Regions from separate parts of the Streptosporangium heterodermiicola genome, predicted to be linked through region 2. Evidence: riboswitches for the same ligand, from Rfam matches in the RefSeq annotation. Region 2 holds a riboswitch; each other region holds the start of a gene.
What was found. A riboswitch is a leader RNA that binds a small molecule or an ion and turns the genes downstream of it on or off. The one in region 2 is predicted to bind cyclic di-AMP.
Positions count from the first base shown of each region.

Region 1 (3,187 bases), on a different contig from region 2:
GTCCAGCCCGTACTCGGCGAGGTCGGTGAAGAACTGCGGGCGGGCCTTCATGAGGCCCATCGCGCCCTCGTCCAGGGCGATGATGTCGGCCGCGCCGCTGTTGGCCTGCAGGCGCTGTAGCAGCTGCGGGAGGTAGACGTCCTCGAACCGGTCGGTCAGGTTCTGGTACTTGACCTGGATGTTCGGGTGCGCCGCGTTCCACGTCTCCACGGCCTTGTCGTAGCCGAAGTTCTCGCCGCCGCCGAAGGTGTGCACGGTGATGGTCACCGGCTCGGCCGCCGCGGCGGAGCCGCCGTTCGCGGCGGGCGTGGCGGGCTCGCTGGAGCTGCACGACGTGACGGCCAGGGCGGTGGCCGCCATGACCGCGACGGCGGCGAGCCTGCCGTGCCGCTTGTTGTTCAACATTCCGGACCCCTCTCAGGTGGTCGCCCGAATCATTGGGAGGCGACATCGCGGACCGGTCCCCGACAAACGCGGTCCTCGTGACGAGGTCGTTCCTCAATGTGCTTTGGGAGCGCTCCCACGAAGAGTGGACGATGGGCAACCGGGACGTCAATATGCCGAAACTCAACCGTTACATCCGGCCGTTTTAGGCAGGACTATTGGTACCAAACCTGCACAAAGATCTCATCAAGATGATTGGGAGCGCTCCCATCTCACGGACATACAGTCGGGGCATTTCGTGTCCGCGCGGGGGCGGGGGACGCCGATCGGGGTCGAGGGTGGCTCCCTCGGCGGGCGCCCGCTGAGGGCTGTCAAGAGGGTGTCAGGAGGGGGTCGGGGAGGGCGGCGAGGGACCCCGGCCACCGGAGCCGGGCCGGGGGAGGGGGCGAGGAGACGCCATCGGAGCCAGGGGAGGGGGGGACGTTCCCGGGGAGGGACGAGGGGGGAGGTGCGGAACGCTCCCGGAAGTCGGGAGAGGGGGACACGTAACGCTCCCGGGATCGGGCGAGGGGGCGCGGGACGCTCCCGGGGGGAGGGGGGACGCGGAACGCTCCCGGGGGCGTCGCCTGTTCGGGCGACGCCCCCGGGAGCGTGTGGACCGGGCCGCCGTTCACCGGCGGGGGGCCGGGACGCCCGCGCCGCAGGGGAGGACGGGTGCGGGTGGCGGGGGCGGGTCAGTTGGAGTAGACGGGGTAGCCGTAGCCGACGACCTGGGAGACGGGCCGGACGCGCTGCTCGACGTCGCCGTTGCCGGTGTTGCCCTCGATCGTGGTGATCGTGCCGTCCCCGTTGTCCTTCTTCACGAAGCCGACGTGGTCGATGCCGTCGATGGTCTTGCCGCCGGCCCAGTCGAAGTAGACGACGGCGCCGGGGGTGGGGATGGTGCCCCAGTGCCCGTTGTTCTTGAACCACTTGGCGTGGGCCACGGTGTAGGCGTCCCAGCCCATGGTGGGGCGGATGCCGGCCATCTCGCCGACCCAGGAGACGAACATCGCGCACCAGGGGGCGTTGGCGTAGTCGTACACGGTACTGCCGCCGTCGCGGGCGAGGGTCTCCTTGGCCCGGGGGCTCGACATGTACCAGGAGTGGAACTTGGTGCCGCCGCCCTGGGCGTTCTCGCGGACGCCGATCTGCTTGGAGGCGATGTCCAGGACCTTCGCCGCGGAGACCTTGGGGAGCCTCTCGGCCACGATCTGCAGGGGGGTCTTCGCGACCTTGGAGGCCTGCGCCTGGGTGTCGACGGGCGGGGCGTTCACGACGCCGTGGCCGTCGGCCAGTGCGGTGCCGGTGGTGCCGGTCGCCAGGGCGACGCACGCGCCCATGATGGCGCATGCCGCGCGGGGAGTGGAGATGAGGCGATGGGTCATACGGGGGTTCGACTCCTTGCTTCGCTTCCATTCCGCCTACCGGGTTAGCTGACGGGTTCGGGCTGGGAAGTGCCCTACGGCGCACAGGTGCGCTGATTCACCCCAGGAACGTGGTTCCCCGGTTCCGCAGACCTCGCGGATTCGGCGGCCGTGCTCACCGTCGGCGGAAAGGTCTCCGCCGGGTGGGACACGGTCGGGCAATGTGACGGCAATGCACAGACCTGGATAGACCTAGGCAATTGCCATGAATAGGACGAAGGTACGTCAGGGGGACAGACGATTACAAGTAGGACATATTGCCCTGGCTTGGGAATACGTCCGAACCGGGGAGGTGTTGCACGGTGCCGTCCGACTGAGGGGTGGGGTGAGGCGGCCCCGGCCACGCCCCTCCCCGGCGGGGCGGGAGGACACCCCGCCGGGACCGGGACCCCCTGTCTCCACGGCGATCCGGATTTTCCGGACCCGCCCGCGAGTTGCCGGCCGGAGGGGGCTGTGACGCACGGGTGAGGCTCCGGCCGGGGGGTGACGCACTCGGTCAAGTATCGAACAGGTTTTCGATGGTAAAAAGTATTCGGATGGTAGGGGTTCTCCCATGAAGGGCCGGAGCCGACGTGCCGGATCCGGCTGCTCCGGGCCCGTGTCCAGAAGAGTTTTCGCAGCTCAGGGACGCGGCAGAGGGAGGCGGGCAGGCCTCGCCGCCCGGAAGGTAAAGAGACGCGCTCGACGGGGCTCCGCGGCCCCGCGAAGGTAAAGGTGTCGGGCAAAGGAACGCGCTTTCCCCCAGGCCTCGTCGCGCACGCGGGTAAAGACCGGACGATCATCATCAAGCGCGCGTGGTCGGCTGTTCACCCGCAGTTCCCGGGCGCTTAAGGACACCGGGTTAGGTTGTGGCAGTCGTGAACGGGTCATCGCCCGGCGTGGAGGACGGCCGAGACCACGCGCGGGATCAGGGTTCGGCCGTTGCCTGGGTGGAGTCACCGCTGCAGATGCTCTGCGCGGTGGAGGCCCACCACGCCGGGCTGCTCGGCGCCCGCAGCCATCTCGTGCCCAGGGCGAAACTCCGCCCGCTGGCCGTGACGGGCCGCGAGCTGGGCCGTCTCACCCTGCCGAGCGGGCTGGAGCTCACCGCGGCCAGGCCGGACATGCCCCGGCCGCGCCGGGGGGAGACCTGGGTGGTGGGCGACGCCTTCTCCGGCAAGGTCCAGTTCCGCTGGCTCACCGCGCTCCCCGGCCGGATCGTGATCGTCGACGACGGGCTCGCCACCATCAGGCTCCTGGAACTGCTCACCGGCAGGCTGGGAACACCCTTGCTGCGGGCGAGGGCGAAGGTCGGAAGGCTCAGGACCGCCCTCGGCGCGGCGGCCGGGCTCAGGCTG
Region 1 covers NZ_JBPJSR010000002.1:417,176-420,362, forward strand. Annotated here, with positions in the region: gene ACSC1Q_RS05685 (ABC transporter substrate-binding protein) at 1-405, opposite strand, end outside; gene ACSC1Q_RS05690 (CHAP domain-containing protein) at 1,119-1,811, opposite strand; cyclic di-AMP (ydaO/yuaA leader) riboswitch at 1,830-1,968, opposite strand; gene ACSC1Q_RS05695 (hypothetical protein) at 2,780-3,187, shown strand, end outside.
Region 1: it holds a riboswitch for cyclic di-AMP, as region 2 does, so the genes downstream of both, ACSC1Q_RS05690 (CHAP domain-containing protein) here and ACSC1Q_RS14445 (coiled-coil domain-containing protein) in region 2, are expected to answer to the same signal.

Region 2 (3,187 bases):
ACGCCGCCGGTCCCGGGCGGGTCGCGCCGTCCCGCCACGCCGCCGGTCCCGGGCGGGTCGCGCCGTCCCGCCACGCCGCCGGTCCCGGGCGGGTCGCGCCGTCCCGCCGCAAGGTCTCCCCCCTCGCCGTGGCGGGCCTCGCCTGCCTGCTCGGGCTCGGCGGGGCAGGAGGGTACTGGCTGTTCCAGGACCGGGGGCGGCCCGGTGAAGGCGAATCCGTCACGAGCGGCGGCCCGCAGCAGGCGCCCAGTCCCGAACGGCCCATTCCCGGCGACAGCTCGCGGCTGGACGCCGACGTCACCTACCCCGACGGCAGCGAGGTCAAGGTGGGGGAGCGGTTCGTGAAGACCTGGAAGATCACCAACACCGGTTCGGTCCCCTGGCGCGCCCGCAGGCTGGCCCGCGAGCCGCTCCAGCCGGGAGCCGACGGGTGTGGCTCGCCGACCTCCACAGCGCTCCCCGACACCGACCCGGGGCAGCCGGCGGTGATCAGCGTGTCCGTCGAGGCCCGGTCGACGCCGGGAAGGTGCAAGGTCTACTGGAAGATGCTCGACGAGCAGGGAGTGCCCTTCATGCCGCACCTGTCGGGCATCTTCTTCGACGTGAACGTCGTTCCTTAGTGCCCGCGATCCTGACTCGCGACTTCACCGCCCGGTGACGCGTACAGCAATCGTGCGGGAAAAGTGCGGCGTCCCGGTCCAGGCTGCTTCTCGCCCACGGTGGCTCAGTACATCGAGATGTGCGGGTGGTCGAAGTGGTTGGCCGTGACGCCGCCGCGGTTGGACATGAAGTTCCAGCCGGAGCCGTGGTTGATGCGCTGGCGCCAGATCACGTACTTCACGCCGAGCCTGGCCTTGTTCTTGATGGCCCAGGCGGCGATCTCGTCGCCCAGCGCGTTGTTGGCGGCCGAGGGCATCGTGCCGCCGGTGCTCATCATGAAGTCGCAGGCGCGGCCCAGGGGGTGCTCGCCGCCGTCGTTGGCGGACCGGTAGCAGCCGACGGAGTACGGCAGGCTGAAGCGCCGCATGACGGCGTCGCGCATGATCCGGGTGCGGTCGGTGATGTTGTCGGCGCCGGTGGGCAGCTGCGGGGCCCAGCTGCCGTCGGAGCGGCGGCCGGAACCGGTGGGGGCGAGCCTGTCGAGCCTGTCCTTGACGTCGCGGATCACGTCCTCGGCCTTCTCGCGCTGGCTCTCCACCTCCTTGGCCTCGTCGCGGATCTCGTCGGTGAGCCTGGACGCCGTCTCCGACGCCTTCTTCCTGCGTTCGAGGCTGCCGGCGAAACCCTCCAGGTAGGCGCTCTGCTGGGCGGTGAGCTGCTCCATCACCGCGGCGGCGCCCATGTCGCCGGAGAACATCAGCGCGGGCAGCCCGCCGCTGCTGCTGGTCTGGTAGCGAAGCTGGACGATGGAGTCGACCTGCCTCTTGGCCTCGACGTAGGTCTCCTCGGCCTTGCCCAGGTTCTGCTTGGCGACGGCCTCGGCCTTCTGCGCCTTCCTGAGGGACTCGCGCTTGGCCGCGTAGGTCTCGATCAGCCCGTCGAGTTTCTTGCCGAGTTTGGCCAGTTCGGCACGGAGTTTGGCCTCGGTCGGCTTGGGTTCCGCGCTTCCCGCGGTGGGGGCACCGATGGTGAACGCCACGATCGAGCTCAGACAGAGGGCCAGAGCGGCATGCCGACGGAACGTGGGGGACGGGGCCGCCACGAACTCTCCTCTCCTTCCGCCTACCGGGTTAGCTGACGGGTTCGGGCTGGAGGAAGCCCTTCCACCGAAGTGGTCTCACCCCAGGTGCGGTGGTTCCCCGGTTCCCGGGCAAGGTGCCCGGGATTAGGCAAATCAGCGTTTACGGCCGATGTGGGAAGGATAGTAGTGGTAAACAGCAGGTCACGCGACCTCAAGACGAGACCGAGCGGTAATCAGTTCGTGATAACAGAGCGCAGAAGATGTGCTGTTCCCTCGGGGGACACGTCGTTCACGAAGGCGCCCATGGCCGACTCCGACCCCGCCAGGTATTTCAGCTTGTCCGGCGCGCGGCGGATGCTGAACAGCTCCATGTGCGCGTACGACAGGTCGCGGCCGGTGGAGACCGGTGCCTGGTGCCAGGCCGCGATGTACGGCATGGGCACCCCGAACAGCCCGTCGAGGCGGCGGAGCACGTCGGTGTAGAGGGGGCCGAACGCCGCGCGCTCCTCGGTCTCCAGCGCGACCAGGTCGGGGACCCGGCGGTGCGGGTAGAGATGCACCTCCACCGGCCAGCGCGCCGCGGCCGGGACGAACGCCGTCCAGTGCTCGTTCGAGCCCACCACCCGGACCCCGGCCTCCCGCTCCGCGGCCAGGACGTCGGCGAACAGGTCGCCGCCGGTCCGCTCCCGGTGGCGCCCGGCCGCCCCGAGGGTGAGCCTGGTGCGCGGGGTCACGTAGGGGTACGCGTAGATCTGGCCGTGCGGGTGGGCCAGCGTGATGCCGATCTCCGCCCCCCGGTTCTCGAAGCAGAACACCTGCTCCACGCCGGGCGTCGCCGACAGCTCCGCCGTACGGTCGACCCAGGCCTCCATGACCAGCTCGACCCGCTCGGGGGAGAGCCGCGAGAACGACGAGTCGTGCTCGGAGGTGAAGCAGACCACCTCGCACCTGCCGATCCCCGGACGGACCTCGCTCAGCCCGCCGATCTCCCGGTGCTCGCCCGGCTGGGCGGAGAACGACGGGAACCGGTTCTCGAAGACCACCACGTCGTAGTCGGAGGAGGGCACCTCGGTCAGGTTGCCGGGAGTGGAGGGACAGAGCGGGCACTCACTCGTCGGGGGCAGGAAGGTGCGGCCCTGGCGGTGCCCGGCCACCGCGATCCACTCCTCGGTGAGCGGGTCGTAGCGCAGCTCGGAGGCGGCGGGGCGGGGTGGCAGGTCACGCCGGTCGACGGCCCCGCGGTCGGCGTCGTCGCGCCGGTCGAAGTAGATGAGCTCCCGGCCGTCGGCCAGGTGGGTGATCGTGCGCTTCATCGGCCGGCGATCTCGCTCTCTCGCTGGGGTTCCGCGATGATCAGCTCGCCCACCGAGGCGGCGAGCTCCTCGCGGGCCTCCTCGGTCAGGCCGGAGTCGCTGACCACGATGTGGGCCTCGGCCAGCTGGGCGATCGTGCTGATGCCGACCGTGCCCCACTTGGTGTGGTCCGCGGTCACCACGAGGCGGTGCG
Region 2 covers NZ_JBPJSR010000005.1:461,056-464,242, forward strand. Annotated here, with positions in the region: gene ACSC1Q_RS14440 (BTAD domain-containing putative transcriptional regulator) at 1-620, shown strand, start outside; gene ACSC1Q_RS14445 (coiled-coil domain-containing protein) at 725-1,702, opposite strand; cyclic di-AMP (ydaO/yuaA leader) riboswitch at 1,706-1,842, opposite strand; gene galT (galactose-1-phosphate uridylyltransferase) at 1,915-2,994, opposite strand; gene ACSC1Q_RS14455 (DeoR/GlpR family DNA-binding transcription regulator) at 2,991-3,187, opposite strand, start outside.

Region 3 (3,187 bases), on a different contig from region 2:
CGCCGAGGAGCGCCCGCAGCCACCACGGCCCCGGCAGCCGGTCGGCGAGCCGCGCGCCCAGCGGGGTGGCCACCAGCACCCCCGCCACGAGCAGCGTCAGGCCGAGCGACAGGTAACCGGGAAGGCTGACCAGCGCGTCGAACGTCTCGGACCTGGTGATCTGCTCGGCGGTGAAGTCGCGGGCCGGATCGGGAACGACGGCCGGGGCCCCCTCGGGCAGCGCCCTCCAGGGCGTGGTGAACGCCACGACCGCCAGCGTGACCACCCCCAGCACGGCCAGCGCCCACCCCGCCGACCGCACGCCCGAGGGCGTGTCCGTCGTGCTCAGCGTCACGTGAGTTCCTTCCTGAGGTAGTCGCGCCAGGCTCCGGTGAACTCGGCCACCGTCAGGCCGAGCGTGCTCCCGACATCGCTACCGTAGAGCCTCACCAGCGCCTTCTCCCCGAAGCGCTCCGCGACGAACCTGCAGGCGAGCCACGCCTCCTCGTACGCCTGCGCGAGCCTCGGCGCGCCGGGGGCGAAGTCGGCCGGGCCGGGGAGCCTGGCGGGCAGGACGCCCGAGCGCACCTCGGCGGCCAGCTCGGCGGCGGCCGTGCGCACCGCGATCCCGGCGTCGCGGTAGCCCGCGTAGTCGGCGAAGCCCTCCGACAGCCACATCGGCACCCGGCCGCCGCGGGTCGCGCCGGTGGCCACGTGGGCGAGCTCGTGGGTGATCACCACGTCCCTGCCGGTCTCGGTGAGCCTGGCGTACCCCGACGGCAGGACGATCACCCGGTCCGCGATCGCCATCGCGGCCAGTCCGTGGGTGCTCCCGGCCCCGGCGAGCGTCGCGGCCTCGGCGTCGGTGGCGGGGAAGAGGATCACCGCGGGGACCGGCCCCCAGATCGCCGCGATCGTCGCGCGGGCCCGGTCGGCCCTCGCCGCCAGATCCCGCAGGACGGCGGCGGGGACGCCGTGCCCGACCACGAGGGAGTGCTCGCCCCCGACGATGACCGCGGCGCCCGGCCACAGGTCGCGAGGGGACGTCCTGGCGCCGTACGAGAGGTGGGAGGCGGGGGTGGGCGGGAGCGGTGCGGCTCCGGCCAGGAGGGGTCCCGTCCCGGCGAACGGACCGGCGCTCATCAGCGCCAGCATCCCGGCGAGCACGGCGCGGCGCCCTTTCGGGACGGACATACGAGCCGATGGTACTCGAACGACATGGAACGGCCCCGGCCCTCCCGCGGGAGGGCCGGGGCCGCTTTTCCGTGCTCAGACAGGCGCTCGGGGCTTGGACAGGTGCTCACGCGCGGATCCCGGATCCCGGATGCCGTACTCACGCCCGGAACCCAGGACTCACGCACGGAACCCGGGCCCGTACGGAGCCTTGGCTCACGCGCGGGTCCCGGGTTCCGGGCGGGGCTCAGGCCCCGGGCCGTACCGCTCCGGCGAAGGCGGACCTGTAGTAGCCCGCCAGCCTCACGACACGGACCGTCTTGCCGCTGCTCGGTGAGTGGACCATCCTGCCCTTGCCGACGTACATGCCGACATGGCCCTTTCCACTGAAGAACAGCAGGTCACCGGGGTGCAACTTGCTCCACGAGACCTTCTTCCTGATCGACCTGTACTGGCTGTGCGTGATCCTGGGAAGGGACACGCCCGCCTTCCGCCAGGCGTATCGGACGAGCCCCGAGCAGTCGAACGCTCCGGGGCCGGAGGCTCCCCACCGGTACGGATCGCCGATCTGCTTCTTGGCCGCCGAGACCGCCTTGCCGGCCCGGACCTTCTGCAGTGCCGCCCTGGTCTTGCTCTTGGCCTTGGTCTTGGACACGGTCTTGGACACGGTCCCGGCCTGAGGGGCGGTCTTCGTGGTGCTCTCGGCCTTCTCGGAAACACCGGCCGCGCTGTTGACCAGTATCTCCGGGGGGCCGTCAGCCGCCGCCTGCGCCGCCGTGGGCCCCAGGGTGACCGCTCCGGCTGAGGCGGTCAGGGTGAGGGCGATGCCGCCGAGGGAAAGGCGGAAAAGGCGTGACAGACGGGGGTTGTGCGGGGTGGTAGACAGGATTTCTCCTTGGGACTTCCACTGATGCCTACCGGGTTAGCTGACGGGTTCGGGCTTGGAAGATGCCCTACGGCGCAAATGCGCCGATTCACCCCTGGCCACGCTGTGCTGGGCCTTTTGGGTCCCCGGTTCCATGCCTCCTGGCTGCATGGATTCGGCGGGCCGCCGTGATGAGCCCTGCCCCCGGCTGGGGGCACGGCGGCCGATTGGATTTCTATAGGGACACCGGCCCGAAGACCGACATTCGCCGCGACGGCGTGGCTTGCACGTCGCGACGCCAGAAGTTACCCCGATCTCCAACTTTCGGCAAAGCATTCGCCAAATCGGATGCCCGGCCAGTCCTATTGATCTTCCCGTTACCCCTGCTTAATGGCTATTTATGCTATTGAGATATGACTCTCGTCACACGAACGGAACCACTCCGACAAATAGCAATTTTTGTAATATTCATCACATCTTCCCGATCGAGGTTTGAACCTCGCGGATGGACCGATCCAGGGCGACCCGGCCGGGCGGTCTCAGCGCCTGACACGCGTGCAGGCGCCGTAGATCGACTGCCGGAAATCCACCTCGGTGATCTCGAACCCGGCGGCGTCGGGCATCGGTTCGAGCAGCCACCCGAAGGTGCCGTACCCGGTGCGCGGATGCTCGGCGTGGTCGTCGCGCGTGCTCGCAGGACAGGAAGCGCTCAAGGGCGGAGAGCCCGTCCTCGCGAGATGCGCCCCTCCGGCGCGAGGCGGGCCGGGACGGCCCGGGAAGGCCGGGGCCCGCCACACGGGGTCAGGGGCGGACGGCTCCGACGATGCGACGGCCGTAGGCGGACAGCGGGACGACCTTGACGACGTCGCCGGTCTGCGGGGCGTGCACGATCTGGCCGTTGCCCGCGTACATGCTGACGTGGCCGAGACCCTCGCTGAAGATGAGGTCGCCCGGCTGGAGCTCGCTCAGCGAGACCTTGCGGCTCGCGCCCCAGCTCCACTGCTCCCAGGTCGTGCGGGGGAGGCTGACCCCCCCGCTGCGCCAGGCGCCCTGGACCAGGCCGGAGCAGTCCCAGCCGCCGGGGCCCGTGCCACCGTACTGGTAGGGCTTGCCGACCTGGGCGAAGGCGAACTGCAGGGCGGCGCGGGCGTTGCCCGAGGCGGAACCGCT
Region 3 covers NZ_JBPJSR010000001.1:728,667-731,853, forward strand. Annotated here, with positions in the region: gene ACSC1Q_RS02925 (M48 family metallopeptidase) at 1-334, opposite strand, end outside; gene ACSC1Q_RS02930 (hypothetical protein) at 331-1,173, opposite strand; gene ACSC1Q_RS02935 (C40 family peptidase) at 1,400-1,819, opposite strand; cyclic di-AMP (ydaO/yuaA leader) riboswitch at 2,049-2,208, opposite strand; gene ACSC1Q_RS02940 (hypothetical protein) at 2,557-2,730, opposite strand; gene ACSC1Q_RS02945 (C40 family peptidase) at 2,819-3,187, opposite strand, start outside.
Region 3: it holds a riboswitch for cyclic di-AMP, as region 2 does, so the genes downstream of both, ACSC1Q_RS02935 (C40 family peptidase) here and ACSC1Q_RS14445 (coiled-coil domain-containing protein) in region 2, are expected to answer to the same signal.

Region 4 (3,187 bases), on a different contig from region 2:
TCGGCGACGGCCCGCTCGACCCTGGCGGCCTCGGCGGCCAGGCCCAGGTGATCGAGGAGCATGGCGATCGACAGGATCGTGGCGGTCGGGTCGGCCTTGCCCTGGCCCGCGATGTCGGGGGCGCTGCCGTGAACCGGCTCGAACATGCTCGGCGCGGTGCGGTCGGGGTTGACGTTGCCGCTCGCCGCGAGGCCGATGCCACCGGCGATCGCCGCGCCGATGTCGGTGAGGATGTCGCCGAAGAGGTTGTCGGTGACGATCACGTCGAAGCGCTCGGGCTGGCTGACGAAGAACATCGAGGCCGCGTCGACGTGGCAGTAGTCGGTCTGGACGTCGGGATACTCCAGGCCGACGCGGTCGAAGGTGCGGGCCCAGAGGTCACCGGCGTAGGTGAGCACGTTGGTCTTGTGGACCAGGGTCAGCTTCCCGCGGGGGCGGCCCTGCGCCTTGTCGAAGGCGTAGCGCACGACGCGCTCGACGCCGTACGCGGTGTTCAGAGACTCCTGGGTGGCGATCTCGTGCGGCGTGCCCCGGCGCATGACGCCACCCGCGCCGGCGTACGGACCCTCGGTGCCCTCGCGGACGACGATCATGTCGATGTCCTCGGGGCGGGCCCTGCCCAGCGGCGTCTCGACGCCGGGGAAGAGCTTGACCGGGCGGAGGTTCACGTAGTGGTCGAGCCGGAAGCGGAGCTTGAGCAGCAGGTCGCGCTCCAGGATGCCCGGGGGCACGCTGGGGTCGCCGACCGCGCCGAGCAGGATCGCGTCGTATCCGCGCAGCTCGTCGAGGACCGTGTCGGGCAGGGTCTCGCCGGTCTCGTGGTAGCGCTTGGCGCCGAGGTCGTAGGTGGTGGTCTCCACCTTCGTGCCGACCGCTTCGAGGACCTTCAGCCCCTCGGTGACGACCTCGACTCCGATTCCGTCCCCGGGGATGACCGCCAGGCGAATGTTACGCGAATCCATGCAGGCACCTTACCGGTCCGTCTCGGTGATCGAACAACGGTCTCATCCTCCGGACACGCTCGCCCGTCGGACCCCCTGATCGTTTTGTCCATTTTTGCTTCCTATTGACCGTTTCGTGAGGTTTGGTTATGGTCCTCCCATTCACATCAATGCCTAATCCGTACGGGCCATCCCCTTACCGGGCCCGCACGGAGCCGGGGAACCACTCTTTACGGGATCTACCTGGCCTCGGGAACCCCGCTCCTCCCCCGGAGCGCCGTTCCCGGCCGTCGTCAGGTGGATTCCTTGGGGCGAATCAGCGCGTTCTCGCGCCGTAGGGCGGCCTCCACGCCCGAGCCCGACAGCTCACCCGGCCGGCCTTATGGAAGGAATCATCCTGTCCGGCACAGTTCTCCCCCGCGTCCTGTCCATCTCCGCCTCCATGATCGTCGTCGGCGCCGCGGTGTGCGCGACCTCACCCGCCGCCCTGGCCGCCTCCCCGCCCCCCGCCCCCGGGCCCGCCGCGCTCAACACCCCCGCGCTGAGAGAGGCCCTGAAGGCCGTGGCCGTCAGGCCCGCCTGGCAGAAAGCCGTGAAGTGGGCCCTGTCCAAGCAGGGAACGCCCTACGTCTGGGGCGGCACCGGCCACGGCGGCTTCGACTGCTCCGGCCTGGTGCTCCGCGCCTACGGCGCCGCCGGGATCAAGCTCCCCCGCGTCACCAACGACCAGTACGCCGCCTTCTCCAAGAAGATCGCCTGGAAGAATCTCAAGCCCGGTGACCTGGTCTTCTTCAGCGGCCTCGGCCACGTCGGCATGATCACGAAACCCGGCTACATGGTGCACGCCCCGCAGACCGGCGACGTGGTCAAGGAGGAGAAACTCGACTCCTGGCGCCGCGAGTCCTTCGCCGGCGCGGTGCGCCCCGACCCGCAGGGTGTTCAGCTGGCCAAGCGGGTCGAGCTCGCGACCGAGACCGTGACCGGCGGATGAGACACGCCGGCGGATCACCGCCGGGAGACAGTGGAGACCCCGGCGGCGAGAACGGGTTCAGCGGGTGGGGACACCACCGTTGTCCCTGCGGTCCAGAGCGGTCTGGAGCGCGTCGGCGGCCTCGTCCTCGGTCTCGTCGGGACGGTTCCAGGGATACATGTCGTACATGGCGAATCTCGTCTCGGTCGCATGCCAGCAAGGAAGGTGGTCGAGACTCCGGTCGGGACTCCGACCAGGCCTGATGTCGCGGGTCCGGATCACGGACCGGCGGCGGGGGCTTGGAGCCGGCACGCGCCACGACACCGCGGCGAGTCGCCGGCCTGCCCCTGTCAGGCCTCGCCGCGGCAGGTAGGAATTACGAGAACCTGGCGCATTTCACTCCAGGTTACCCGGCGGTGGAAACACCGTCTCGTCCGGCGTACACACTTCTCACATGCTGAGACGAGAGGTGGCCGCCGCCCCGGTCTCCGGGGTGGCGGCCACCTGGGCTTTTCCGGCTAGTCGGCCAGGTCGACCGAGCGGCCGCTGTCGGCGCCGATCTCCGAGCCGATCTGGTCGATCACCTCGGCCGGGATGGCGGTGTCGACGGTGAGCGCGATGAGCGCCTTGCCGCCCTTGACGTCACGGGCCACCTGCATCGAGGCGATGTTGATCGAGTGGTCGCCGAGGATGCGGCCGACCACGCCGACGATGCCGGGGCGGTCGGTGTAGGTGAAGAACGACAGGTGGTCGGTCGGCTCGATCTCCATCTGGTAGCCGTTGACCTCGACGATCTTCGTGATCTGCCTCGGCCCGGCCAGGGTGCCGGAGACCGAGATCGCGCGGCCGTCGGCGAGGACGCCGCGGACCGTCACGACGTTGCGCCAGTCGGGGCTCTCGGAGCTGGTGATCAGCTCGACCGACACGCCGCGGTCCTTGGCCAGCAGCGGGGCGTTGACGTAGGTGACCGAGTCCTCGACCACGTCGGTGAAGACGCCCTTGAGCGCGGCCAGCTCCAGCACGCGGACGTCGTGGGAGGCGATCTCGCCGCGCACCTCGACGTCGAGCTTGGTGGCGACCTCGCCCGCGAGGGCGGTGAACACCCGGCCGAGCTTCTCGGCCAGCGGCAGGCCCGGCTTGACGTCCTCGGCGACGGCGCCGCCCTGGACGTTGACCGCGTCCGGCACGAACTCCCCGGCGAGCGCGAGCTTCACGCTGCGCGCGACCTGGGTGCCGGCCTTCTCCTGGGCCTCGTGGGTGGAGGCGCCGAGGTGCG
Region 4 covers NZ_JBPJSR010000008.1:197,692-200,878, reverse strand. Annotated here, with positions in the region: gene ACSC1Q_RS19370 (3-isopropylmalate dehydrogenase) at 1-962, opposite strand, end outside; cyclic di-AMP (ydaO/yuaA leader) riboswitch at 1,103-1,336, shown strand; gene ACSC1Q_RS19365 (C40 family peptidase) at 1,324-1,932, shown strand; gene serA (phosphoglycerate dehydrogenase) at 2,430-3,187, opposite strand, start outside.
Region 4: it holds a riboswitch for cyclic di-AMP, as region 2 does, so the genes downstream of both, ACSC1Q_RS19365 (C40 family peptidase) here and ACSC1Q_RS14445 (coiled-coil domain-containing protein) in region 2, are expected to answer to the same signal.